DNA from 4 places in the Micromonospora sp. NPDC049523 genome. Region 1 is predicted to be linked to each of the others. Evidence: riboswitches for the same ligand, from Rfam matches in the RefSeq annotation. Region 1 holds a riboswitch; each other region holds the start of a gene.
What was found. Region 1 has a riboswitch for cobalamin ahead of bluB (5,6-dimethylbenzimidazole synthase). Riboswitches for the same ligand answer to the same signal wherever they lie in the genome.
Positions count from the first base shown of each region.

Region 2: it holds a riboswitch for cobalamin, as region 1 does, so the genes downstream of both, cobN (cobaltochelatase subunit CobN) here and bluB (5,6-dimethylbenzimidazole synthase) in region 1, are expected to answer to the same signal.
Region 3: it holds a riboswitch for cobalamin, as region 1 does, so the genes downstream of both, AB0J90_RS32670 (ribonucleoside-diphosphate reductase subunit alpha) here and bluB (5,6-dimethylbenzimidazole synthase) in region 1, are expected to answer to the same signal.
Region 4: it holds a riboswitch for cobalamin, as region 1 does, so the genes downstream of both, AB0J90_RS00640 (VWA domain-containing protein) here and bluB (5,6-dimethylbenzimidazole synthase) in region 1, are expected to answer to the same signal.

Region 1 covers NZ_JBFAPP010000009.1:190,410-196,177, forward strand. The annotation lists gene AB0J90_RS16445 (hypothetical protein) at 1-2, shown strand, start outside; gene AB0J90_RS16450 (PQQ-binding-like beta-propeller repeat protein) at 36-1,295, opposite strand; gene AB0J90_RS16455 (SRPBCC family protein) at 1,350-1,862, opposite strand; cobalamin riboswitch at 2,003-2,202, shown strand; gene bluB (5,6-dimethylbenzimidazole synthase) at 2,234-2,866, shown strand; gene AB0J90_RS16465 (hypothetical protein) at 2,954-3,700, shown strand; gene AB0J90_RS16470 (transcriptional regulator) at 3,693-4,046, shown strand; gene AB0J90_RS16475 (DUF397 domain-containing protein) at 4,255-4,458, opposite strand; gene fahA (fumarylacetoacetase) at 4,709-5,768, opposite strand, start outside.
Region 2 covers NZ_JBFAPP010000001.1:117,920-123,687, forward strand. The annotation lists gene cobN (cobaltochelatase subunit CobN) at 1-2,264, opposite strand, end outside; cobalamin riboswitch at 2,387-2,509, opposite strand; gene cobG (precorrin-3B synthase) at 2,630-3,898, shown strand; gene AB0J90_RS00560 (precorrin-8X methylmutase) at 3,895-4,521, shown strand; gene AB0J90_RS00565 (precorrin-2 C(20)-methyltransferase) at 4,539-5,768, shown strand, end outside.
Region 3 covers NZ_JBFAPP010000032.1:29,211-34,978, reverse strand. The annotation lists gene AB0J90_RS32685 (low temperature requirement protein A) at 1-806, opposite strand, end outside; gene AB0J90_RS32680 (TetR family transcriptional regulator) at 966-1,532, opposite strand; gene AB0J90_RS32675 (oxidoreductase) at 1,632-2,564, shown strand; cobalamin riboswitch at 2,736-2,970, shown strand; gene AB0J90_RS32670 (ribonucleoside-diphosphate reductase subunit alpha) at 3,114-5,492, shown strand; gene AB0J90_RS32665 (ribonucleotide-diphosphate reductase subunit beta) at 5,529-5,768, shown strand, end outside.
Region 4 covers NZ_JBFAPP010000001.1:141,109-146,876, forward strand. The annotation lists gene AB0J90_RS00640 (VWA domain-containing protein) at 1-1,582, opposite strand, end outside; cobalamin riboswitch at 1,669-1,793, opposite strand; gene AB0J90_RS00645 (DUF3592 domain-containing protein) at 1,908-2,366, shown strand; gene AB0J90_RS00650 (DMT family transporter) at 2,480-3,403, shown strand; gene AB0J90_RS00655 (SMP-30/gluconolactonase/LRE family protein) at 3,412-4,290, opposite strand; gene AB0J90_RS00660 (sugar kinase) at 4,428-5,378, opposite strand; gene AB0J90_RS00665 (bifunctional 4-hydroxy-2-oxoglutarate aldolase/2-dehydro-3-deoxy-phosphogluconate aldolase) at 5,573-5,768, opposite strand, start outside.

The sequences.
Region 1 (5,768 bases):
AGCCCGACCGGAGACCCCTGGCCGTCGGCGCCGAGTCAGCTGGCGGCCAGGATCACCGGCTGCGGCGCCGCGTAGAACTGCGCGTCGGCCGCGTCCGAGGGTGCCGCCCGCGCCAGCCGCTCCACCGCGACGAAGCCGTCCGCCGCGTACGCAAAGCCGGGCCGCCAGGGCACCACCTCGTCACCGGCGACCAGCGGGAAGCTCGACCGTTGCGCCCCGGTCGTCGAGTTCAGGGTGATCAGCTCGTGCGCGTCGGTGAGCAGGTGCACCAACCCCGGCTGTACGGCGACGATCCGCACCGGCCCGGGCCCGGTACGCCGCCACAACTCGGTGCCTTCCCGGACCGAGCGGGCCACCAGCTCGTTCCCGCTCGGGGTCAGCGCCACGTCGCCCTCGAGCACCACCTCGTTCGGGTCGAGCAGGGGCATCGGCGTCGGCTCACCCCGGCCCAGAAGCCAACCCCGGCTGCTGCCACCACTGGTGGTCCGCAACGCCGGGCAGTTCGAGCCACCGTTGCCGCAGCCGACCGGCGCCACCGCCAACTCCGGACCGGCATCCTCCGGCCGCCACCGGTTGACCAGCCGACCGGTCTGGACGTCGTGGAACTCCACCACCTGGGGCGACGCGCAGGCGTCGACGGTGACGAGCTGACCGGCGGTGGTGGTGAGCGCCCCGGCCCGGCAGGAGCCGTCGATGTCGACCCGCCACAACTCGCGCCCGTCGGTCAGGTCGAGACCGCGCAGCCCGGACCCACCGATCACCACCAGTACGGCCCGTCCGCCGCTGGCGGTGGCCGGGATCAGTCCGGCTGGGGTGTAGACCGTGCTGGCCCCGGTACGGCGTCCGTCGTACCCGTGTCCGGGTGGTGGCCCGTCGGCCCGCCACCGGATCCGGCCGGTACGGGCGTCCAGCGCGACCAGATCCCCGTCCGACCAGCGGCTGACCACGGTGGTGCCACTGGCCACGATGCCGATCAGCTCGGCCGGCCAGCGCCGGTATGACCAGTACGGCGTACGCCGGGTCCGGGCGTCGACCGGCTCGTCGGCGCGGATCTGGCGGGTGGTGGCGTACACCCGCAGCCGGCCGTCCACGATCAGCGGGGCGGAGGCGAGCGTGCCGACCACCCCGGTCGCCGCCCGCACCGGGGCCGGATAGTCGGCGCGGGCGGGGGTGAGCACCTCGGCGGGGGCGAGCACACGGTAGGTGACCACGGCTGCCGCCGCGACGACCAGCACCGCCACCAGCGCGACCACGGCCGGCCGGCGCCGGCCCCACACGCCGCCCCGCGATCGCATCCAGTACCTCCGCTGGGCACCCTACCCAGACAACCCTGGCGTGCGGCTGGCAGGTCAGGCGGCAGCGGCCGGGTTCCCGCGATGATCATGCCCGGTCGAGGTGACCACGGCGGCCAGGTCGGCCAGGTCACGACGCAACGCACCCTCGACGGTACGAGCGGCGAGTCCACCGAACACCAGCGCGAGCAGCCGCGCGTACGGTGCCGTGACCGCACCCTGCTGCACCACGCTGACCGCGGTCCAGCCGCTGCGCCGCCGCCGACGCCGCCCCTGGACCGCGGTGAAGGTGTACACGGTCCGGTAGTCGACGCCGACGCCGGACGAGCTGACGGTGAGCCGGTGCGGTGGGCTGAGTTCCTCCACCCGGAACTCCTCCAGCAACTCGGTGCCGTCGGGCAGGTGGTGGCTCTCCCGCCAGACCGTGCCGACCCGCATCGGGCCGGCGGTGAGCACCTCGATCCCGTTGATCGTGGAAAGCCAGTCGGATCGGCCGGGCAGGTCGGTGAAGACCTGCCACAACTCCTCGGCGGACGCCTGCACCAGCCGGGTCACCGCTACCGTCGCCATCACACCTCCCGAACCTCCACCGTACGGCCGGTGACCGACCATTAACGCGAACATTCGCGGAAGGCGACGAGAACGTGACCCGAGTGACGATCGAACCCTCCCCGCCCGGATCCCGGAGCCCGTCCCGCTAGGGTGCGCAGCGGCACGAACTGTTGCGAGGTGCCCCGCGCGAGCGGGGAGAATCGGGAAGCCGGTGTGATTCCGGCACGGGCCCGCCGCGGTGACCGGGGAGCTGCCACCCACGCGTACGAGACGCAGCCACTGGCCCGAGGGGCTGGGAAGGCGGGTGACCAGCGCAGATCCGGAAGTCCGAAGACCGGCCTCGCTGTCACCAGCCCCCTTCGGGGGCGCGAGCGCAGCGGGAGCCTGCCTTGGACACCGATCTCTACGACGTCATCCACCGCCGCCGGGACGTACGTGCCCAGTTCACCGGTGCCCCGATCCCGGACGAGGTGCTGCACCGGGTCCTGACGGCGGCGCACGCCGCGCCCAGCGTCGGGCTGTCCCAGCCCTGGGACTTCGTCCTGGTCCGGGATCCGGACCTGCGGCAGAGGTTCCACCAGCACGTCGAACGGGAGCGGGACACCTTCGCGTCCACCCTGGACGGCGACGCCGCCGAGCGCTTCGCCCGGATCAAGATCGACGGCGTACGCGAGTCGACCCTGTCGGTCGTGGTCACGTACGACCCGGACCGGGGTGGTCCGGCGGTGCTCGGTCGGCACGCGATCGCCGACGCCGGTCTCTACTCGGTCTGCCTGGCGATCCAGAACCTGTGGCTGGCCGCCAGCGCCGAGCGGCTCGGGGTCGGCTGGGTGTCGTTCTACCGGGAGCCGTTCCTGCGGGACCTGCTCGGCATCCCCGCCACCATCCGCCCGGTCGCCTGGCTCTGCCTCGGCCCGGTGACCCACTTCGAGCAGACCCCCGACCTGGAACGACACGGTTGGCGTCGGCGCCGTCCACTGTCGGCGGCGATCCACCAGGACCGCTGGCGTCCCTCCGTCTGATCTTCTCCGGGCCTTGCCTCCACTGGGGACCCGCCCGCATACTTTGCATTGCAGAGTAAATCACTGTTGCAGAGTTGAGGAGGGGCCATGAGCCCGGCTGACACGGGGGAAGCCGAACGGACACTGGTCGAACTGAGGCGCCTGCGTCAACGCACCCACGCCCGCGCCCACGGCGGGGCCTGGCTACCGGCAGCGGGTGTGGCGGCCCTGCTGCTGCTGAGCATCGCCCTCTACCGCTACCCGTTCGAGCCGGCGTACGCGATCACCGCCGAGTACCCGTACTGGGCCGGCTTGCCCGACCAGCAGCGCAGCCCGCTCGCGTCGTACCTGTTCTGGTTCCTCGGCACACCGCTGCTGATCGCGGTAATCGGGGCCTGGTACCGGTGGCGCTCCCGCCAACTGGGGCTCCGGGTGGCCTGGTGGCCGTTCGCGGGGACCGCCCTGGGCGTCCTGGTGCTGCTCGCGATACTCGCGGCGGTACCGAAGGGCCCACCGTCCGACGAACTGATCGCCAACACCGGCTTCTGGTGGCAGGGCCTGTTGACACCACTGCTGCCGATCGCGGCGGCCCTGGTCGCGCTCGCCCGGGTGGAACGTAGCCTCGGCCTCGCGGTAGCCGGGGTGTGGATCGCCCTGCTGGCGGTCTGGCTCTGCGGCAATCCCCGCCTGGGTTACCTGCCGCCGTGGGTGATCCAACTCATCGACGGCAACCCGGACGCGCTCGGTGGCGAACTCGCCCTCCGACCGGGCCACTATCTTGTGCTGATGGCACTGCCCCTGGTCATCTTCGCCGCCGTACGCGCCCGGCGGTCCCGAAGGTATGCCGGTGAATGACCCGCAGGCGCCGCATCCGGCGCTCGCGCTGGACGACACCGTCCACCAACGCGTACGCCTGGGCATTCTCACCGTGCTCAGCGCGACGCAGGAGTGCAAGTTCGCCACCCTGCGGGACGAACTCGGGCTCACCGACGGCAACCTGAACCGGCACCTGCGGATCCTGGAACAGGCCGAGTTGTTGCAGGTGATCAAGGGTTACGAGGCGCGCCGCCCCTGCACCTGGCTCCGACTCACCAGGCAGGGGCGGGCCGCCCTACGGGCCGAGGTCGCCGCCCTGGAACAACTCGTCAGCCGCATCCGCACCGCCACCGACCCCACCGCCACCAATCCCGCGGACTCGTAGAACCACGAGAATCCGGGCTTCGCCCGCCACAGCGCCCACGGGAACCATGATCACTGCGCGCTGAGCTGTTTCCAGGCCACTCCCAGAACAGCTCAGCGCGCGTGGATCAACGTCGAGCATGCCTCGGCGGCAGACGCACAGGGGCGGCCCCGGCCAGTCACGGAGTGGGCGGGGCCGCCCGAAAACCAAGCGTTGCGGTTGGTCTGAATCAGCCGTCGAAGGCGCCGGATCGTGCCGCGCCGACGAACGCGGACCAGTCGGTCGGGCTGAAGGCCAGCACCGGGCCGGTGACGTCCTTGGAGTCGCGGACACCGACGACGTCGGCCAGGTTGTCGGCCACCTCGACACACCAGCCCTGGTCGTTCGAGCGGGCGCTCTTACGCCACGTCGCGCGCGCGAGATCGATCTGCATTTTATACCCCTTTGGTCCGAGTTTATGCACATAACAGTGCATTCGCCGGTATTCTTACACGGCGCAGAGTGCGACACGCGTTACCGACTGCAACATGCCGGAGAACAGCGGCGGGGCTACGGACGCGCTGTGCGATGGGCGCAACGGACAACGCACTTCGCCCGTTCCACAATCGATGGACGAGGTTTGTCTCTTCGACCATCGATGCGAGTCGGGCTCGCTGTGACCGATCGACGCGCCCCGGAAGGGGTTACCGGCGGGCGGGGGAGACGGTGCCGGTTACCTCGCCCAGGGCGAGCGGGCGGCCGTCCGGACCCGGTGCGGTGGCGGTGATGGTGACGGTGTCCCCGTCTTCGAGGAAGGTACGGGTGCTGCCGTCGGCCAACGTCGACGGCTCGCTGCCGCCCCAGCTCAACTCCAGGAACGAGCCGACCTGGTTACGCCGCTCCCCCGACACCGTGCCCGAGGCGTAGAGGTCGCCGGAGCGTACGGAGGCGCCATTGACGGTCAGGTGGGCCAACTGCTGGGCCGGGGTCCAGTACATCCCGGCGAACGGCGGCTCGCTCACCCGGCTGCCGTTCCAGTCCACCGTCAGGCGCAGGTCGAGGCCGAGGTGCGGGTCGTCGCGCAGGTAGTCGAGAACCGGCGGGTTCTGCTCCGGCGCCGGCACCCAGGCGTGCGCCAGCGCGTCCAGCGGCACCACCCAGGGCGAGATGGAGGTGGCGAACGACTTGCCCAGGAACGGGCCGAGCGGCCGGTACTCCCAGTTCTGCAGGTCGCGGGCGGACCAGTCGTTCAGCAGTACGACTCCGAAGACGTACTCGGCGAAGTCCTCGACCGGCACCCGGTCACCGAGCGCGGACGGCAGCCCCACCACGAAGCCGACCTCGGCCTCGATGTCGAGGCGGATCGACGGGCCGTAGACCGGACCGTCCGGGGTGGAGCGTTGCCCACACGGGCGGACGATCGGCGTACCGGAGACGACGACCGTGCCGGCCCGGCCGTGGTAACCGATCGGCAGGTGTTTCCAATTCGGCAGCAGCGGCGGCTCACCCGGACGGAAGATCTGGCCCACGTTGCTCGCGTGCTGCTCGGAGGAGTAGAAGTCGACATAGTCGCCGACCTCGAACGGCAGCACCAGACTCACCTCGGCGAGCGGGACCAGCAGTGGCGCGACCGCCGCCCGGTGCTCGGTCCCGGTGAGCAGTTCCACGATCCGCTGCCGGACGGTGCCCCACTGGGCGTGCCCGAGCGCCATGAACCCGTTGAGCGACGGCTCGCGGAGCGCACCGCCGGCCAGGATCAGCCCG
Region 2 (5,768 bases), on a different contig from region 1:
TGGTCGGCCACGGCGTCGCCGAGCACCCGTTCGCACACCTCGGTGCCGACGCCGGGTGTCCAGTCCCGTTCCTCCATCGCCAGCACCAACGCGCGGGCGGTTTCCTCGATCCGGTCGACCTCGACCCGGCCGGCGGTGCCGTCCTCGGTCAGGCCGAGCGCCTCGCGCAGGCCGGGCAGGGCGGCGACCTGACCGGCCCACATCTGCCGGGCGCGGAGCATCGCCAGCACCAGGTCGACCCGGTTCTGCCCGCTCGGCGCCACCCCGAGTACGTGCAGCCCGTCGCGGATCTGGACGTCCTTGACCTCGCAGAGCCAGCCGTCGACGTGCAGGATGAACTCGTCGAACTCGGCGTCGTGCGGCCGGTCGGACAGGCCGAGGTCGTGGTCGAGCTTGGCGGCCTGGATCAGGGTCCAGATCTGGGCCCGGATCGCCGGCAGCTTCGCCGGGTCCAGCGCGGCGATGTTCGCGTGTTCGTCGAGGAGCTGTTCCAGCCGGGCGATGTCGCCGTAGCTGTCGGCGCGGGCCATCGGCGGGATCAGGTGGTCGACCAGGGTGGCGTGCGCCCGCCGCTTGGCCTGGGTCCCCTCGCCGGGGTCGTTGACCAGGAACGGGTAGATCAGCGGCAGGTCACCGAGGGCGGCGTCGGACCCGCAGGCGGCGGACATGCCGAGCGTCTTGCCGGGCAGCCACTCCAGGTTGCCGTGCTTGCCGACGTGCACCATCGCGTGCGCGCCGAACTCGTCGGCCAGCCACCGGTACGCGGCCAGGTAGTGGTGGCTCGGCGGCAGGTCCGGGTCGTGGTAGATGGCGACCGGGTTCTCGCCGAAACCACGCGGCGGTTGGACCATGACCACGGTGTTCCCGGAACGCAGCGCGGCGAGCACGATCTCGCCATCGGGGTCGCGGGAGGTGTCGACAAACAGTTCACCGGGCGGCGGCCCCCAGTGCCGTTCCATGCCCTCGCGCAGCTCGGACGGGAGGGTGTCGTACCAGGCCCGGTAGCGGCTGGCCGGGATCCGGATCGGGTTGGCTTCGAGCTGCTGCTCGGTGAGCCAGTTGAGGTCCTGGCCACCGGCGGCGATCAGCGCGTGCACCAGGGCGTCGCCGTCACCGGCGGTCACTCCGGGGAAGGCGTCGGGGCCGTCGGCCGGACCGATGTCGTACCCCTGGTCGCGCATGGCGGTGAGCAGCCGGACGACGCTGGCCGGGGTGTCGAGGCCGACCGCGTTGCCGATCCGGGCGTGCTTGGTCGGGTACGCCGACAGCATCAGCACGATCCGGCGCTGCGCGGGCGGGATGTGGCGCAGCGAGCCGTGCCGTACCGCGATGCCGGCGACCCGGGCGGATCGCTCCGGGTCGGCCACGTAGACGGTCAGCCCGTCGGAGTCGATCTCCTTGAACGAGAACGGCACGGTGATGATCCGGCCGTCGAACTCGGGGATGGCGACCTGGGTGGCGGTGTCCAGCGGGGAGAGGCCGTCGTCGTTGTCCGCCCAGACCGCACGGCTGCTGGTCAGGCAGAGCCCCTGCAGGATCGGCACGTCGAGGGCGGCGAGCGCGCCGACGTCCCAGGCCTCGTCGTCGCCGCCGGCACCGGCCTCGGCGGGTCGGCTGCCACCGGCGGCGAGCACGGTCACGACCAGCGCGTCCGCCTCACCGAGGGTTTCCAGCAGGGCGGCCTGCGGGCTGCGCAGCGACGCGCAGTAGACCGGCAGCGGGCGACCTCCGGCGTCCTCGATCGCGGTGCAGAGCGTCTCGACGAAGGCGGTGTTGCCGGCCACGTGGTGGGCCCGGTAGTAGAGGACCCCGATCACCGGCCCGTCGCTGTTGCGGGCCGTACGCTCCAGCCGTCCCCATTCGGGGGTCGGCACCGGTGGGGCGAAGCCGTACCCGGTGAGCAGGATCGTGTCGGAGAGGAACCGGTGCAGCTCGGTGAGGTTGGCCGGGCCGCCGTGCGCGAGGTAGGCGTGGGCCTCCGCGGCCACCCCGGCGGGCACGGTCGAGCGGCGCATCAGCTCCGCGTCCGGTGCCTGCTCACCACCGAGGAGTACGACCGGCAGCGCACCCGCCAGCAGCGCGTCCAGCCCCTCCTCCCAGGCCCGGTAGCCGCCGAGGATGCGTACGACCACGAGGTCGACGCCGTCGAGCAGGGCGGGCAGGTCCTCGACCGAGGTGCGGGCCGGGTTGGCCAGCCGGAAGTCGGCGCCACTGGCCCTGCCGGAGAGCAGGTCGGTGTCCGAGGTGGAGAGGAGCAGGATCATCGGGCACCGCGCAGGGCGTGGCGTGACATGGTGGTTCCTCCCTCGGGGTCCGCGCCCCGGGTTCGTCGGTTGCGGCTCGGGGCGGGCCCGGACGGGTACGCTCCATGCCGCGCGGTGACCCGGAGTCTCCTGGCTCCCGGATCGTCGCTCGCCCCGGTCTTCCCGCCCGTGTGGGCCGTGACCGTGTCGGGGTCCGCTCCCCGGTAACAGTGGCGGGACCGCGCCGGGATCACACCGGCTTCCTCCACCTGTCGCCGCGTTCAGCGGTTCTCACTCTCACGAGTCGGACCCCCGTTCGTCAAGCGGCCCCCGGTAGGGGTGCCGCTCCGCCGGGGTGGGCCCACCCAGGCCGTAGTATCCGCCGGGTGTGGTCACCACGAGGGCGGTCGGCACCGGACGCCTGTCCGGGGACGCTGCGCGTACATGCCGCTGCCGACGGCAACCTGGCCCGGGTGCGGGTGCCCGGTGGGCGGCTGCACGCCGACCAGTTGGCCGCGCTGGCCGCCGCCACGGACGAACTCGGTGACGGTGGTCTGGAGCTGACCTCGCGCGGGAACGTACAGCTTCGTGGCCTGCGGGCGGGTGCCGAGCGGGAACTGGCCGCCCGGTTGTACGAGGCGGGGCTGCTGCCGTCGGAGACCCACGAACGCGTACGCAACGTCATCGCCTCCGTACTCAGTGGTCGGGTCGGTGGGGGTTTGCTCGACGTCCGGCCGCTGGTCGACGCGCTGGACGAGGGGCTCTGCGCAGATCCGGCGCTGGCCGGGTTGCCCGGTCGGTTCCTGTTCACCGTCGACGACGGTCGGGGCGACGTGACCGGCTTCGGGGCGGACGTGGGGCTGCTCGCCGTGCCGGGAGGTCCGGTGGCGGTGCTGCTGGCCGGCACCGACACGGGAGTACGGGTCAGCCCGCGGGAGGCCGCCTCGACCGCCCTGCTCGCCGCGCGCTTGTTCCTCGCCGAGTCCACCGCGCAGCACAGCACCGCCTGGCGGCTGGCCGAACTCGACGACGGCGTACGGAGGGTCACCGCCCGCCTGGTTGCGGCGCTCGACCCGACGCTCCTGGTGCCGCCCGGCGACCTGACGATCCCCGAGGTGCCGACGCGAGCACCGGTCGGGGCGGTGTCCCAGCTCGACGGGCGGGTGGCGCTGGCGCTGGTGGTGCCGCTCGGCCGGCTCACCAAAGCGCAGCTCGACGCACTCGGGGCAGCCGCGAGCGCGGGCAGCGACGAGATCAACATCACTCCGTGGCGCACCGTCGTGGTACCCGATCTGAGCACCCGCGAGGCTGAGCGCCGGCTGGCGACGCTTGCGGCCGAGGGTCTGGTGGCGGATGCCGCCGCCGGTTGGGTCGGGGTGACCGGCTGCGCCGGGCGTCCCGGCTGCGCGAAGGCGCTCGCGAACGTACGGACCGACGCCACCCGGGTGCACGCCTCGGCGGTGCCGGGCGCTGGCGACCTGCCGGTGCACTGGGTCGGTTGTGAGCGGCGCTGCGGCCGGCCGGCGGACCGGCATGTCGAGGTGCTGGCCACCGTCGAGGGTTACCAGGTCAGCCTGGACGGTCGACCGCACCCGCGGTCGGCGACGCTGGACGAAACCGCTGCCGCGATCGCGGCGGCACGGAGGGGTAAGTGATCGACTACGTCCGCGACGGTGCGGAGATCTACCGCCGGTCGTTCGCCACGATCCGCGCCGAGGCGGACCTGTCGGGCCTGCCCGACGACGTCGCCGCGGTGACCGTACGCATGATCCACGCCTGCGGCATGGTCGACCTGCCGGCGGACGTCGACCACTCCCCCGGCGTGGTGTCGGCGGCGCGGGCGGCGCTGCGCGCCGGGGCGCCGATCCTCTGTGACGCCGAGATGGTCGCCTCCGGGGTGACCCGGACCCGGCTGCCCGCCGACAACGAGGTGATCTGCACCCTGCGCGACCCACGGGTGCCCGCGCTCGCCGCCGAACTCGGCACCACCCGCAGCGCCGCCGCGCTGGAGTTGTGGGGCGACCGGCTCGACGGCGCGGTGGTAGCCGTCGGCAACGCCCCGACCGCGCTGTTCCGCCTGCTCGAAATGGTCGACGCGGGTGCGGGGCGGCCGGCGGCGGTGCTCGGCATCCCGGTCGGCTTCATCGGCGCGGCCGAGTCCAAGCGGGCGCTCGCCGACCATGCCGGCGGACTGGAATACCTGGTCGTGCACGGGCGGCGCGGTGGCAGCGCGATGACCGCGGCGGCGATCAACGCCATCGCCAGCGAGAAAGAGTGACCAGCGTGGACGGCGGCATGCCCGTGGACGCGACGGAACCGGGCCTCGACGGCAGCGGGACGGAACCGGGCCGCACCACGGGCCGGCTGTACGGGGTGGGGCTCGGACCGGGTGACCCGGAACTGGTGACGGTGAAGGCCGCCCGGCTGGTCGAGCGGGCGGACGTGATCGCGTACCACAGTGCGCGCCACGGGCGGAGTGTGGCGCGGACGATCGCCGAGCCGTACCTGCGGGACGGGCAGATCGAGGAGGCGCTGACCTACCCGGTCACCACGGAGAAGCCGGAGCACCCGGACGGCTACCGGGCCGAGATCGAGGAGTTCTACGCGGCGAGCGCGGCCCGGCTCGCCGCACACCTGGACGCCGGGCGGGACGTGGTGGTCCTCTGCGAGGGCGACCCGTTCTTCTACGGCTCGTACATGCACATGCACAAGCGGCTTGCTGGTCGCTACCCGACCGAGGTGGTGCCGGGCGTGACCTCGGTCAGCGCGGCCGCGGCCGTACTCGGGCGTCCGTTGGTCGAGCGGGACGAGATCCTGACCGTGCTGCCCGGTACTCTGCCGACCGAGGTTCTGGCGGAGCGGCTGACGGCCACCGACTCGGCGGCGATCATGAAGCTGGGCCGCACCTTCGGCAACGTCCGCGCGGCACTCGCGCAGGCCGGGCGGCTGGACGAGGCCTGGTACGTCGAACGCGCCACCACCGATCGTCAGCAGTCGGCCCGGCTCGCCGAGGTGGATCCGGCGACGGTGCCGTACTTCTCGCTGGCGTTGCTGCCGAGCCGGGTGCACGAACGTACCCGCGCCGAGCTGGCCGGTGTCGACTCACCGACGGTGCCGGCCACCGAGCCGGTGCCCGTCGCGCCCGACGGCCTCGGCGAGGTGGTGGTGGTCGGGCTCGGTCCGGCCGGGCGCGAGTGGTGCACCCCGCAGGCGCAGGACGCGCTCGCCGCCGCCGACGACCTGGTCGGATACGGGCCGTACCTGGACCGGGTGCCGGCCAACTCGCGCCAGCGCCGGCACGCCTCCGACAACCGGGTGGAGGCGGAACGGGCCGAGTTCGCCCTGGACCTGGCCCGACGCGGGCGGCGGGTAGCCGTGGTCTCCTCCGGCGATCCCGGCGTGTTCGCGATGGCCGCCGCCGTACTGGAGGTCGCCTCCGAACCGAAGTGGACCGACATCCCGGTACGGGTACTGCCCGGCCTGACCGCGGCCCAGGCGGTGGCGAGCCGGGTCGGTGCCCCGCTC
Region 3 (5,768 bases), on a different contig from region 1:
TCGGCCGAGCCGGTGATGGCGCTGCCGAGCTTCTCCCTCGTCCGGTAGAAGTAGATCCACCAGAACAGGACCGTGGTGGCGAACGCGGTCACGAAGGCGAAGACGCGCTGGGAACCGTAGTCGCTGCTCCGGAAGGTGCGAGCGGTGATCACGATGGTCTCGCCGAGGGCGATGATCATGAACTGGCGATACCGCTCGGCGAGGTGTTCCCCGGCCATGTTCCACTCCCAGGCCGGCGAACGGCCCAGCTTCGGGGTGGGCCAGCGCAGCACCGGGCCGAGATAGTCCATGGCGAGTGCCACCGTCCAGAGCAGCACCCGCAGCCCGCCCGGGACGAAGGCGCCGGCGAACCAGAACGCGCCGGACACCCCGAACCAGAAGATGCCGCGCAGCGGCCGGTTGCGCAGCCGGTGGTGGCGCAGGATGAAAGCGAGCACCACACTGCGGCCGAGGTGGATTCCGACGTACGCGGAGGCGAAGAGCGGTCCGCGACCGTCGAACGCGTCGGGTATCGCGGTCGACATCACCAGGCTGCCGAACATGATCGCGATGACCAGCAGTTGGACGGCGGGCCGCTGCGAGTCCAGCGTCTCCGTGGCCAGGTTGGTGTACGACCACACCCACCAGGTCGCGAGCAGGAGAATCAGTGCCTCGTACGCGCCGAGCGGGTGCAGGTCCTCGATCAACGCCTCGGCGAGCCGGGCGAGGGTGAAGACGAAGACCAGGTCGTAGAAGAGCTCGACGTACGTGGCCCGCTGCGGCTGGCTGGGGTCGCGGATCAGCGTGGAGCCTCTACCCGTTGTCATGCGCCGCCCGTTCCCACGCCTCCCGCCCGCCTCCGGGCTGCCGGCTCGGGCGACAACCGGCCCCGTACCGATCCGTCGTCGCAGCCAGTCGTACCACAGGGCGACGGCACCGATCCCGGATTCCGGTGACGAACGGCTCTGCCAACCCCGTCGGGGCGGTCAGCGGGCGGGAGCGACCAGACGCCGCACGGCGTCCACGATCGTCGTACGCCGGTCCTGCTCGGGTACGAGATCCAGGAAGTCTGCGGCCTGCATCTGCCACATGTTGGCGAGGTTCAGCACCAGCGCCAGGAGCTGCCCGGCGGTGAACCGGTCGGTGAGCACGCCCCGGCGCTGGGCGTCCGCCACCGCGTCCAGCTTCTGCTTCATCGCGGCCGAGGTCGACGCCCGCCGGCCGGCCGAGTCACCCCGTTCCAGCTCGTACCAGGCCACGAACCGCATCACCTCGGGATAGGCCAGCCCGCCGTCGTAGAGCCGCGCGGCGTACTCGCCCAGGTCGTCGGCGTCAATCGGGACGCCCGCGACCACCTGCTCGACGATCGCGTCGAAAACCGCCTCGAACAGGCCCTCCTTGTTCTCGTAGAACGAGTAGACGAGGCCGGCACTGATCCCCGCCCGCTTGGCGAGGCGGTCGACCCGCGCCCCGGCCAGGCCGTACGCGGCGAACTCCGACAGGGCCGCCTCCAGCAGGCGCTGGCGTTTGGTCTCCGGGTCACGGGTACTCATGTCCCCAGCTTGCCTACTGAACATTCATTTGACAAGCCGAGCCGACCGCGGCTACCGTCGAACTTACTGAATGAATGTTCACTACGAAGGGGGATCGGCATGCCGGACCACACTCACTGGACACCCGAGGCGATCGCCGACCAGACCGGGCGTACCGCCCTCGTCACCGGCGCGAACAGCGGAATCGGGCTGGAGACGGCACGGGTGCTCGCCCGGCACGGGGCCCGGGTCATCCTCGCCGGGCGGAGCCGGCCGCGGCTCGACGAGGCGGTGCGTACGCTCCGCGCCGAACTGCCGCAGGCGGACCTGGACAGCGTGGTCCTGGACCTCGGCGACCTGTCCTCGGTCAGGGACGCGGCCGCTCGGGTCGCCGCCACCGAGACCCTCGACCTGCTGGTCAACAACGCCGGGATCATGAACATCCCGGAGCGCCGGACCACCAGGGACGGATTCGAGCTGACCGTCGGCACCAACCACCTCGGGCACTTCGCGCTCACCGCCCAGGTGCTGCCCGCCCTGCTGCGCTCCCCCGCGGCTCGCATCGTGACGGTCAGCGCGATCGCCGCGAAATGGCCCAGCGGGACGCTGACCGACCTGATGAGCGAGGAACGCTACCGTCCGATGGCCGCCTACGCGAAGTCCAAGCGCGCCAACGTCGTCTTCACCCGGGAACTCGCCCGCCGTCTCGCCGGTACGACCATCACCCCGGTCGTGATCCACCCCGGCGCGGCCATGACGAACCTGCAGCAGCACACCCGGGGTGCACTCGTCCGGGCCCTCACCGGCGTCATGGAGAAGTTCCTGATGGGCTCGCCGGAGGGCGCGGCGTGGCCCAGCCTCTACGCCGCGACCAGCCCCGACGTCCACTCCGGAGAGTTCATCGGCCCGGCCTCCCGCAACCAGACCGCCGGCACGCCGAAGCCGGTAGCGCTGCCCCGCGGTGCCGACGACCCGGCCGAGGGCAGCCGACTGTGGGACGCCAGCGAACGCCTCACCGGCGTCTCCTTCCCTCTGACCGGTAGCGCTCGGTGACGTACGCCGGGGTCCTCTGCCTGGCCGGGACGGGCCGGACAGGACACGACGGACGGTTCGGGAGGCGCGCGCCGGCCGCGGGTGACCGACCTCGATGGGGAGTGCCAGGCCGCGGCCCGCCGACACACCCGACACGACATCTGGTGTTCGGTTTCCAGGCCTCCCCCATATATAGTCTGTGGCGCGACTGGTTCGGCCGGGTATCCAACCTGGCTGAGGCAAGAGGGAACCCGGTGGAAGTCCGGGACTGCCCCGCAGCGGTGAGTGGGAACGACAGCCGTCACACAGCACTGGGAGACAACCGGCCTCTGCCGGGTGACCTGGGAAGCGACGGTCAGTAGGGAGTCACGGGTAGCCGTGGCCGCGCCCATGAGTCCGAAGACCTGCCAGCCGCGCCGCGCCGGCCCATCCGTGCGCGGCGGTCCGAGGCCGCGCGGGACGGCCGACGGCACAGACGCGCGTTTCGCGTGCGTCCCTGCCTGCCTGCGCGCACTCCGGACCTCGTCGGCGACGAGTACCGAGGAGCGACAGGTGACGGTCACAGAGTTGATGCCGGACGGCACGACGACGGGCGGCGATCTGCCCACGCCGGGGCAGCGGCGTACGCAGATGCAGGTACGCAAGCGCAACGGCACACTCGAACCGGTCGACGTCGACAAGATCGTCCGGGCGGTGCAGCGCTGGGCGGACGACCTGGACGACATCGACCCGCTGCGGGTGGCTACCCGGACGATCAGTGGACTCTACGACGGGGCGACCACGGCCGAACTGGACCGGTTGTCGATCCAGACCGCCGCCGAGATGATCGGCGAGGAGCCCCAGTACTCCCGGCTCGCGGCCCGGCTGCTGGCCGGTTACGTCGACAAGGAGGTACGCGGCCACGGCATCGCGTCGTTCAGCCAGGCAATCCGCCTCGGCCACGAACTCGGGCTGATCGGCGACGACACGGCACGGTTCGTGGCGGTCAACGCCCGCAAGCTCGACGACGCGATCGACCCCACCGCCGACCTGCGGTTCGAATACTTCGGGCTGCGTACGGTCCACGACCGCTACCTGCTGCGCCACCCGACCGGGCGGCTGGTGCTGGAGACGCCGCAGTACTGGCTGCTACGGGTCGCCTGCGGCCTGTCCCGTACGCCCGGCGAGGCGATCGGGTTCTACCGGTTGATGTCAACGCTCGCGTACCTGCCGAGTTCCCCGACGCTGTTCAACTCCGGCACCGCGCACACCCAGATGTCGTCCTGTTTCCTGGTCGACTCGCCCCGCGACGAACTCGACTCGATCTACGACCGGTACGCCCAGGTGGCAAAGCTGTCGAAGTTCGCCGGCGGGATCGGGATCGCCTGGTCGCGGGTGCGTTCCCGGGGCGCGCTGATCCGGGGCACGAACGGCCTGTCGAACGGGATCGTGCCGTGGCTGCGGACCCTGGACGCGAGCGTGGCGGCGGTGAACCAGGGTGGCCGTCGCAAGGGCGCGGCCTGCGTCTACCTGGAACCGTGGCACCCGGACATCGAGGAGTTCCTGGAGCTGCGGGACAACACCGGTGAGGACGCCCGGCGTACGCACAACCTCAACCTGGCCAACTGGATTCCGGACGAGTTCATGCGGCGGGTCGAGGCGGACGAGACGTGGTCGCTGTTCGACCCGGCCGAGGTGCCCGAACTGCCCGACCTGTGGGGGGACGAGTTCGACGCCGCCTACCGGTCCGCCGAGGCCGCCGGCCGGTTCGTGCGCCAGGTCAAGGCCCGTGACCTGTACGGGCGGATGATGCGCACCCTGGCCCAGACCGGCAACGGGTGGATGACGTTCAAGGACCCGTCGAACCGGCTGTCCAACCAGACCGCCGAGCCCGGCAACGTGGTGCACCTGTCGAACCTCTGCACCGAGATCGTCGAGGTATCCAGCGACGGCGAGACGGCGGTCTGCAACCTCGGTTCGATCAACCTGGCCGCGCACGTCGCGGGCGACGACATCGACTGGGAGCGGCTACGGGACACGGTCCGTACCGCCGTGCTCTTCCTCGACCGGGTGATCGACATCAACTACTACCCGAGCGTCGAGGCGGCGGCGAGCAATCCGCGTTGGCGGCCGGTGGGGCTCGGCCTGATGGGCCTGCAGGACGTCTTCTTCGCGCTCCGGCTGCCGTTCGACTCCGCGCGGGCGTCGGAGCTTTCCACCAGGATCTCCGAGGAGATCTACCTGACCGCCCTGGAAACCTCCGCCGACCTGGCCGAACAGTTCGGACCGCACCCGGCGTACGCGCAGACGCGGGCGGCGCGCGGTCAGCTCCAGCCCGACCTGTGGGGGGTGACCCCCACCCAGGAGCAGCGCTGGAGCGCGGTACGACAGCGGATCGCGGCACACGGCCTGCGCAACTCGCTGCTGGTCGCGATCGCCCCGACGGCGACCATCGCCTCGATCGCCGGTTGTTACGAGTGCATCGAGCCGCAGGTGTCCAACCTGTTCAAGCGGGAGACGCTCTCCGGGGAGTTCCTGCAGATCAACACCGCCCTGGTACGGGAACTCAAGGCGCTGGGCCGGTGGACCGAGCAGGTGCGTACCGAGATCCGGCGCGCGGAGGGCTCGGTCCAGGGCATCGAGTCGCTGCCGGCCGACGTACGGGAGCTGTTCCGGACCGCGTGGGAACTGCCCCAGCGGGCGTTGATCGACCTCGCTGCCGCCCGGTCCCCGTACATCGACCAGAGCCAGTCGCTGAACCTGTTCATGAGCGCACCGAACATCGGCAAGCTCTCCTCGATGTACCTGTACGCCTGGAAGTCGGGGCTGAAGACCACGTATTACCTGCGCTCCCGTCCCGCCACCCGGATCCAGCAGGCCACCGTCACCATCGACCGCCCGGTGACCGTCGACACCGACGCGGTCGCCTGCTCGCTGGAGAACCCCGAGTCCTGCGAAGCCTGCCAGTAAGTAGCCCCCACCCGCACCCACACGTGAGGCAACACGATGACGAGCACCGCCAAGACCTCCATGTTGCTCGACCCGGGGATGGACCTGACCCTGCGGCCGATGCGCTACCCGCACTTCTTCGACCGGTACCGCGACGCGATCAAGAACACCTGGACCGTCGAGGAGGTCGACCTGCACTCCGACCTGGCCGACCTCGGCCGGCTGACCCCGGCCGAACGGCACCTGGTCAGCCGCCTGGTCGCGTTCTTCGCCACCGGCGACACCATCGTCGCCAAC
Region 4 (5,768 bases), on a different contig from region 1:
CGGTCTTCACCACCCGCATCCGGCGGCGCGCCGCCATCGACCCGGAGGCGTCGACCACGAAGAGCACCAGGTTCGCCTCCCGCCCGACGTGCACCGCCTCGCGCAGGTCCGCTGCCGTGACCGTGCGGGCTCCGCGCCGGGCGGTGGCCAGCAGGGTGGCGGGCAGGTGCAGGCTGGTCAGCCGGCCGGCCGGCAGCCGGGCCCCGACCACCCGACCCCGCCGGGCGTACGCCGGGGAGCGGCGGCCGGTGTGCGCACCGGTCCCCCGTCCGCGTACGGCCAGCGCACGGGTCCGGTACGGGCTGGTCGCCGCGACCGTCGGCTGGTTTCCGGCGGTCGGCTGATCCGTCTTCTGCTCGTCCGTCCGCTGCTCCGGTACGGGTTGTTCGTCCGGGCCGGTCTGCTCCGGTCCGGTGGCCGCCGGGGGTGTCCCGTCGGACGAGTCCGGTCCCCGGTCGGGTCCGCCCGGTGGCGGGCCACCGTCGGGTCCCTCGGGCGGCCCGTCGGGCGGGCCACCGTCGGGATCGTCGTCGGGTCCGGCCGGCGGGTCCGGCTCCGGGTCGGCGTCCGCACCGTGCTCGCTCAGCAGTTCCTCGAGCTTCTCCTGGTCGGCGCCGGGCGGGTCGAGCGGGTCCCGGCGGCGGCGGTGCGGCAGGGCGAGCCTGGCCGCGGCGGCGACGTCGTCGGCGGTCACCACGTCCCGGTCGTGCCAGGCGGCGAGCGCCACCGCGGTCCGGGCGACCACGATGTCGGCGCGCAACCCGTCCACCCCGTACGCGAGGCAGATGGTGGCGATCCGGTCCAGTTCCTGGTCGGGCAGCCGCACCCCGGGCAGGCGTCGACGGGCGACCGCGATCCGCTCGGCGAGTACGGCGTCCTCGTCGACCCAGCGTGCCGCGAAGCCCACCGGGTCCGTCTCGTACGCGAGCCGCCGCCGGACCACCTCGGCCCGGGGAGCCGTTTCCCGGGGTGCGGTCACCGCGACCACCAGCCCGAACCGGTCCACGAGTTGGGGGCGGGGTTCGCCCTCCTCCGGGTTCATCGTGCCGACGAGCAGGAACCGGGCGGCGTGCTTGACCGACACCCCGTCGCGTTCGACGTGCGCCCGACCCATCGCGGCGGCGTCCAGCAGCAGGTCCACCAGGTGGTCCGGCAGCAGGTTCACCTCGTCGACGTAGAGCACCCCGCGATGGGCGGAGGCGAGCAGCCCCGGCTCGTACGCCTTGATCCCGTCGGCCAGGGCACGTTGCAGGTCGAGGGTGCCGACCACCCGGTCCTCGGTGGCGCCGACCGGCAGCTCGACCAGGGTCGCGCGGCGCCGCAGGCCGACCACGCCCGGTTCGTGCGGGCCGTCCGGGCACTCGGAGTCCGGGTTGGCCGGGTCGCAGGCGAACCGGCAGCCGGGGACCACGTCGACGTCGGGCAGCAGCGCGGCGAGCGCCCGGACGATGGTCGACTTGGCGGTGCCCTTCTCACCCCGGACGAGCACCCCGCCGATCGCCGGAGAAACCGCGTTGAGCAGCAGGGCCAGTCGCAGTTCGGCCAGGCCGACGACGGCGGAGAAGGGGTACGGCGGGGTCATCGCCCGCTCAGGCGCGCAGAAGCCATGCTCAAGTCCCTTCCGCGGGTATCCACGCCCGCGTGTGGCTGGGTGTCACCGAGCGGTCGGAGTCTCCTGACTCCCGGATCGACGCTTCCCCTCGACCTTCCGGCCGCTCGGCCGTGGCCCGTACGTGAGAGGTCACTCCCCGGTCACAGTGGCGGGACCGCCCCGGACTCGCACCGGGTTCCTCCGCGCACCGCTCGTGCAGGCCATGCTGTCCCACGGACCGGTCCGGCGTCAACGTGACCACCGCGACCGCGCGTCGCCCGGTTCGTCTTCCGCACCGACCGGGTAATCGACGTCCATGGTCTTCTTCGGGAAACGTCGTCGGCCGCCGGTGCCGCTCTTCGTCGGTCTCGGGATCGCGGTGATCGTCGGGTTCGCGATCGCGACGGTGCAGGTGTGGCGCAATGACAACGCGTTGCGGGATCACGGTGAACGAACCACCGCCCGGGTGGTGGACGTCGGTGCGGGCAAGGCCAAACGGACCGAGGTCGAGTTCCGTACGCCCGACGGCAGGCAGGTGCGGGCGTTGATCGGCCAGGGCGACGAGGCGTCCGGTCCCCAGCCGGCGGTCGGCGACGAGGTGCCGATCGTCTACGACCCGCAGGCTCCGGAAGCCGACGTCAACGACGCTCGCGCCGGTGAGAACCACGACACGGCGTACCTGTTGCTGGGTGCGACCCTCTTCGCCGGGATCGGGGTGTCGCTGGCAACCTGGGCGCTGGTCCGGGCCAACCGGCGGGACCGGGTGGGGGCATAGTCGGCGGCAGCCGGGCCCCCGCTCGGCCGACCCGCGGTGGATCATGAACCCGCACCGGTCCGCCGGGTCGTCCTCGACCTGCCGGAGATCGAGTACCGGAACGGGGAGACGGATTGAGCCGCGGAAATGCCCTGAGACTCGCCCTGCTCGCCCTGATCTGGGGCTCCGGCTTCCTCTGGATCAAACTGGCACTGGACGGGTTCACACCGGTCCAACTCGTCCTGTTCCGGCTGCTGCTCGGGGTAGCGGTGCTGGCACCCATCGCCCTGCTACGGAGGATGCCCTTCCCGACCCGGCGCGGCATCTGGGCGCATCTTGTCGTCGCGGCGCTGTTCGCCAACGCGATCCCGTACACGCTCGTCGGATTCGGCGAGCAGACCGTGGGGTCGAACGTCGCCGGAGTCCTCAACGCGACCACACCGCTGTGGACGGTGCTGGTCGCCGTACTCGCCGGTACCGACCGGGCGGTGAGCCTCCGGCGCGGGATGGGCATCGCACTCGGTTTCGCCGGAACCGTGCTGATCTTCACGCCCTGGGAGTCGGCCGGTGACATCGCGAGTTGGGGCGGGCTGGCCTGCCTCGCCGCCGCGGCGAGCTATGGCGTCAGTTTCGTCTACATGGGCCGGTATCTCACCGGACGTGGCATTCCCCCGATGGTGCTGGCAGCCTGTCAGCTCGCCGCCGGGGCGGTACTGCTCACCCTCGCCCTGCCCTTCGGTGGCCTGACCGCGCCGACGTGGGGCGTGGTGCCGGTCGGCAGCCTGCTGCTGCTCGGCACCGTCGGTACCGGGCTGGCCTACGTACTGAACTACCGCCTCATCGACGACCTGGGATCGACCGTCGCGTCCACCACCACCTACCTTCTCCCCGTAGTCGCACTCTTCCTAGGCGCCCTAGCCCTCCACGAACCGGTAACCCTCCCCACCCTCACCGGCACAGCCCTGGTCCTAACCGCCACCTCCCTCATCCAAAACCACCCGAAGCACCCCGTCGATCATGAAGTTAACGACACCGTAGAGGCCGAAAACCCGCGCTAACTTCATGATCAACGGGGTGGGGTGGCGGGGTGGGTGGGGAGGCCGGGGGTTTCGGTGTCCATCGCTAGGAGGGCGCCGTCTTGGGGGTGGCGGGGGGACAGGGAGTGGTGGGCGGTGGTGATGAAGAGGCGAGACAGGTTCGGGCCGCCCAGGCAGACGCTGGTGGGTTGGGCGGTTGGCAGGCGCAGCTCGCGATCCAGGGTGCCGTCGGGGCGGTAGCGGCGGACGGCGTACCCGCCCCAGAGGGCGACCCAGAGGTGGCCGGCGGCGTCGACCGTCATGCCGTCCGGGACACCCTCGTCGGGGGCGAGTCGCAGGAACGGCTGCCGACCGGAGAGATCCCCGGTACGCGGGTCGACGGCGAAGCGGTCCACCTCGCCCCGGGGCGTGTCGGCCAGGTACATGGTGGTGCCGGCGGCGTCGAACGCGGGCCCGTTGGCGATGGTCAGGCCGGTGACGACGGGTACCGGCGCACCCGACCCGGTGTAGCGGTAGAGGGTGCCGGCGCCGGGCGTGTTGTCGTACGCCATGCTGCCGGCCCAGAAACGGCCGTGCGGATCCGCGACCGCGTCGTTCATCCGCGCGGGTGAGGGATTGGCGCTCTCCAGGTCGGCGAGTTCGCGGTAGCCGTCGGTGCCGGTGAGCACGGCGATTCCGGTGCCGGTCGCGGCCACCCAGTCACCGGGCCGCCCGGCGATCGGCGCCACCGCGCCGAGCGGGGCGTCCAGCCGGCGGAGTTCCCGCAGCGGCGTGGGTGCCTCGCCGGTGGTCTCCAACAGCCGGCCGGCGAGCAGGTCGACCAGGACCAGCCGGCCGTCCACCCAACGGGCTCCCTCGCCCAACTCGAACCGGTCGTTACTCCACGGGGTCGGCTCGGTGAGCCGCATCGTTTCCTCCACAAGGGTGCTCAGCGGACAGCGGACGCACGGGCGCCGCACGGATGGCAGGCAGAAGGGCGCCGCACGGATGGCGGGCACAAAGGCGCCGCACGGATGGCGGGCACAAGGGCGCCGCGCGGAGCGGTTCAGCGTACGGCGCTGCCGGGGGCGTGGTCGAGCAACGACAGCTCGGCGCGGGTGGGCAGCCCTTCCCAGTCGCCCCGGGTGGCGACCGCGAACGCGCCGGTGGTGACGGCCCGGTCCAGCCGTCCGGCCACGTCGAGCCCGTCGAGCAGCCCCGACAGCAGCCCGGCGACGAACGCGTCCCCGGCGCCGACGGTGTCGACCACCGGAACCGTACGGGCCGGGGCGTGCACGGTTCCCCGTCCGCTGTGGCTGGTGGCACCCTGCCCGCCGTGTTTGACCACCACCTCCGGCACACCCGCGGCGCACAGTGCGCCGACCGGGTCCGGATCATCGGTCAGTACGCCCAGTTCGTCGTCGGAGGCGACCAGCAGGTCGATCGAGGGCAGCAGTGGACGCAGCGCGGCGGCAGCCCGCTCGACCGACCAGACCCGCTGCCGGTGGTTGACGTCGAGGCAGATCGTGGTCCCCGCGGCGCGGGCCGCGTCGACCGCCGCCAGCACCGCCGCGTACGGCTGCGTACCGAGCCCGGCGGTGATGCCGGTGACGTGCAGGATCCGGGGTGTCGAGGGGGCGTCGGCGAAGGCCGGCGACACGTCGTCGGGGCTCAGCCGTGAGCCGGCCGACCCGCTCCGGTAGTAGGTGACCCGGCTGATGTCGCCGACTCGCGCCTCGAACAGGATCAGTCCGGTCGGGGCGTCCGGCTCGATCCTGGCCAGTCCCAGGTCGACGCCTTCGGCGCGCAGCGTACGGCGGATCAGTTCGCCCGGTTCGTCGGCACCGGTCACCCCGATCCACCGCACCCGGTGACCGAGCCGGGCCAGACCGATCGCCACGTTCGACTCGGCACCGGCAACGGACAGCGACAGTGTGCCGCCCAGGCGCAGCGGCGCCGCCGCCCGGAACGCGGCCATCGTCTCCCCGAGCGTCAACACGTCGAACCGAGAGGACACCCCGGAGGACGCATCGGACCGGGAAGAACCGTCGGGCGTGGGAAAAACATCAGGCCCGGGAGAAACATCGAGCCCAGGAGGCCCGTCGAAGCCGGAAGCGCGGGGGCCGGCAAGAAAGCCGGGGATGTCGGTGCCGGCAGCGGAGACGTCGAGCCCGAGAAAGGGGCCGTCCGCGCCGGGGATCGGGGTGCCGGTCACGATGCCCCGCCGGCCGGGGCGACCGCCGTCATGGCGAGGAAGTCGGCCGCCCGTTGCCGGAGGGCGGAGAGGTCGCCGCCCCGGACCGCGTCGCCGACCAGGGGCGAGCCAACCCCGACCGCGATCGCGCCCCGGTCGAGGTAGTCGCGGGCACCGGCCGCGTCCACCCCGCCCACCGGTACGAACGCGGTC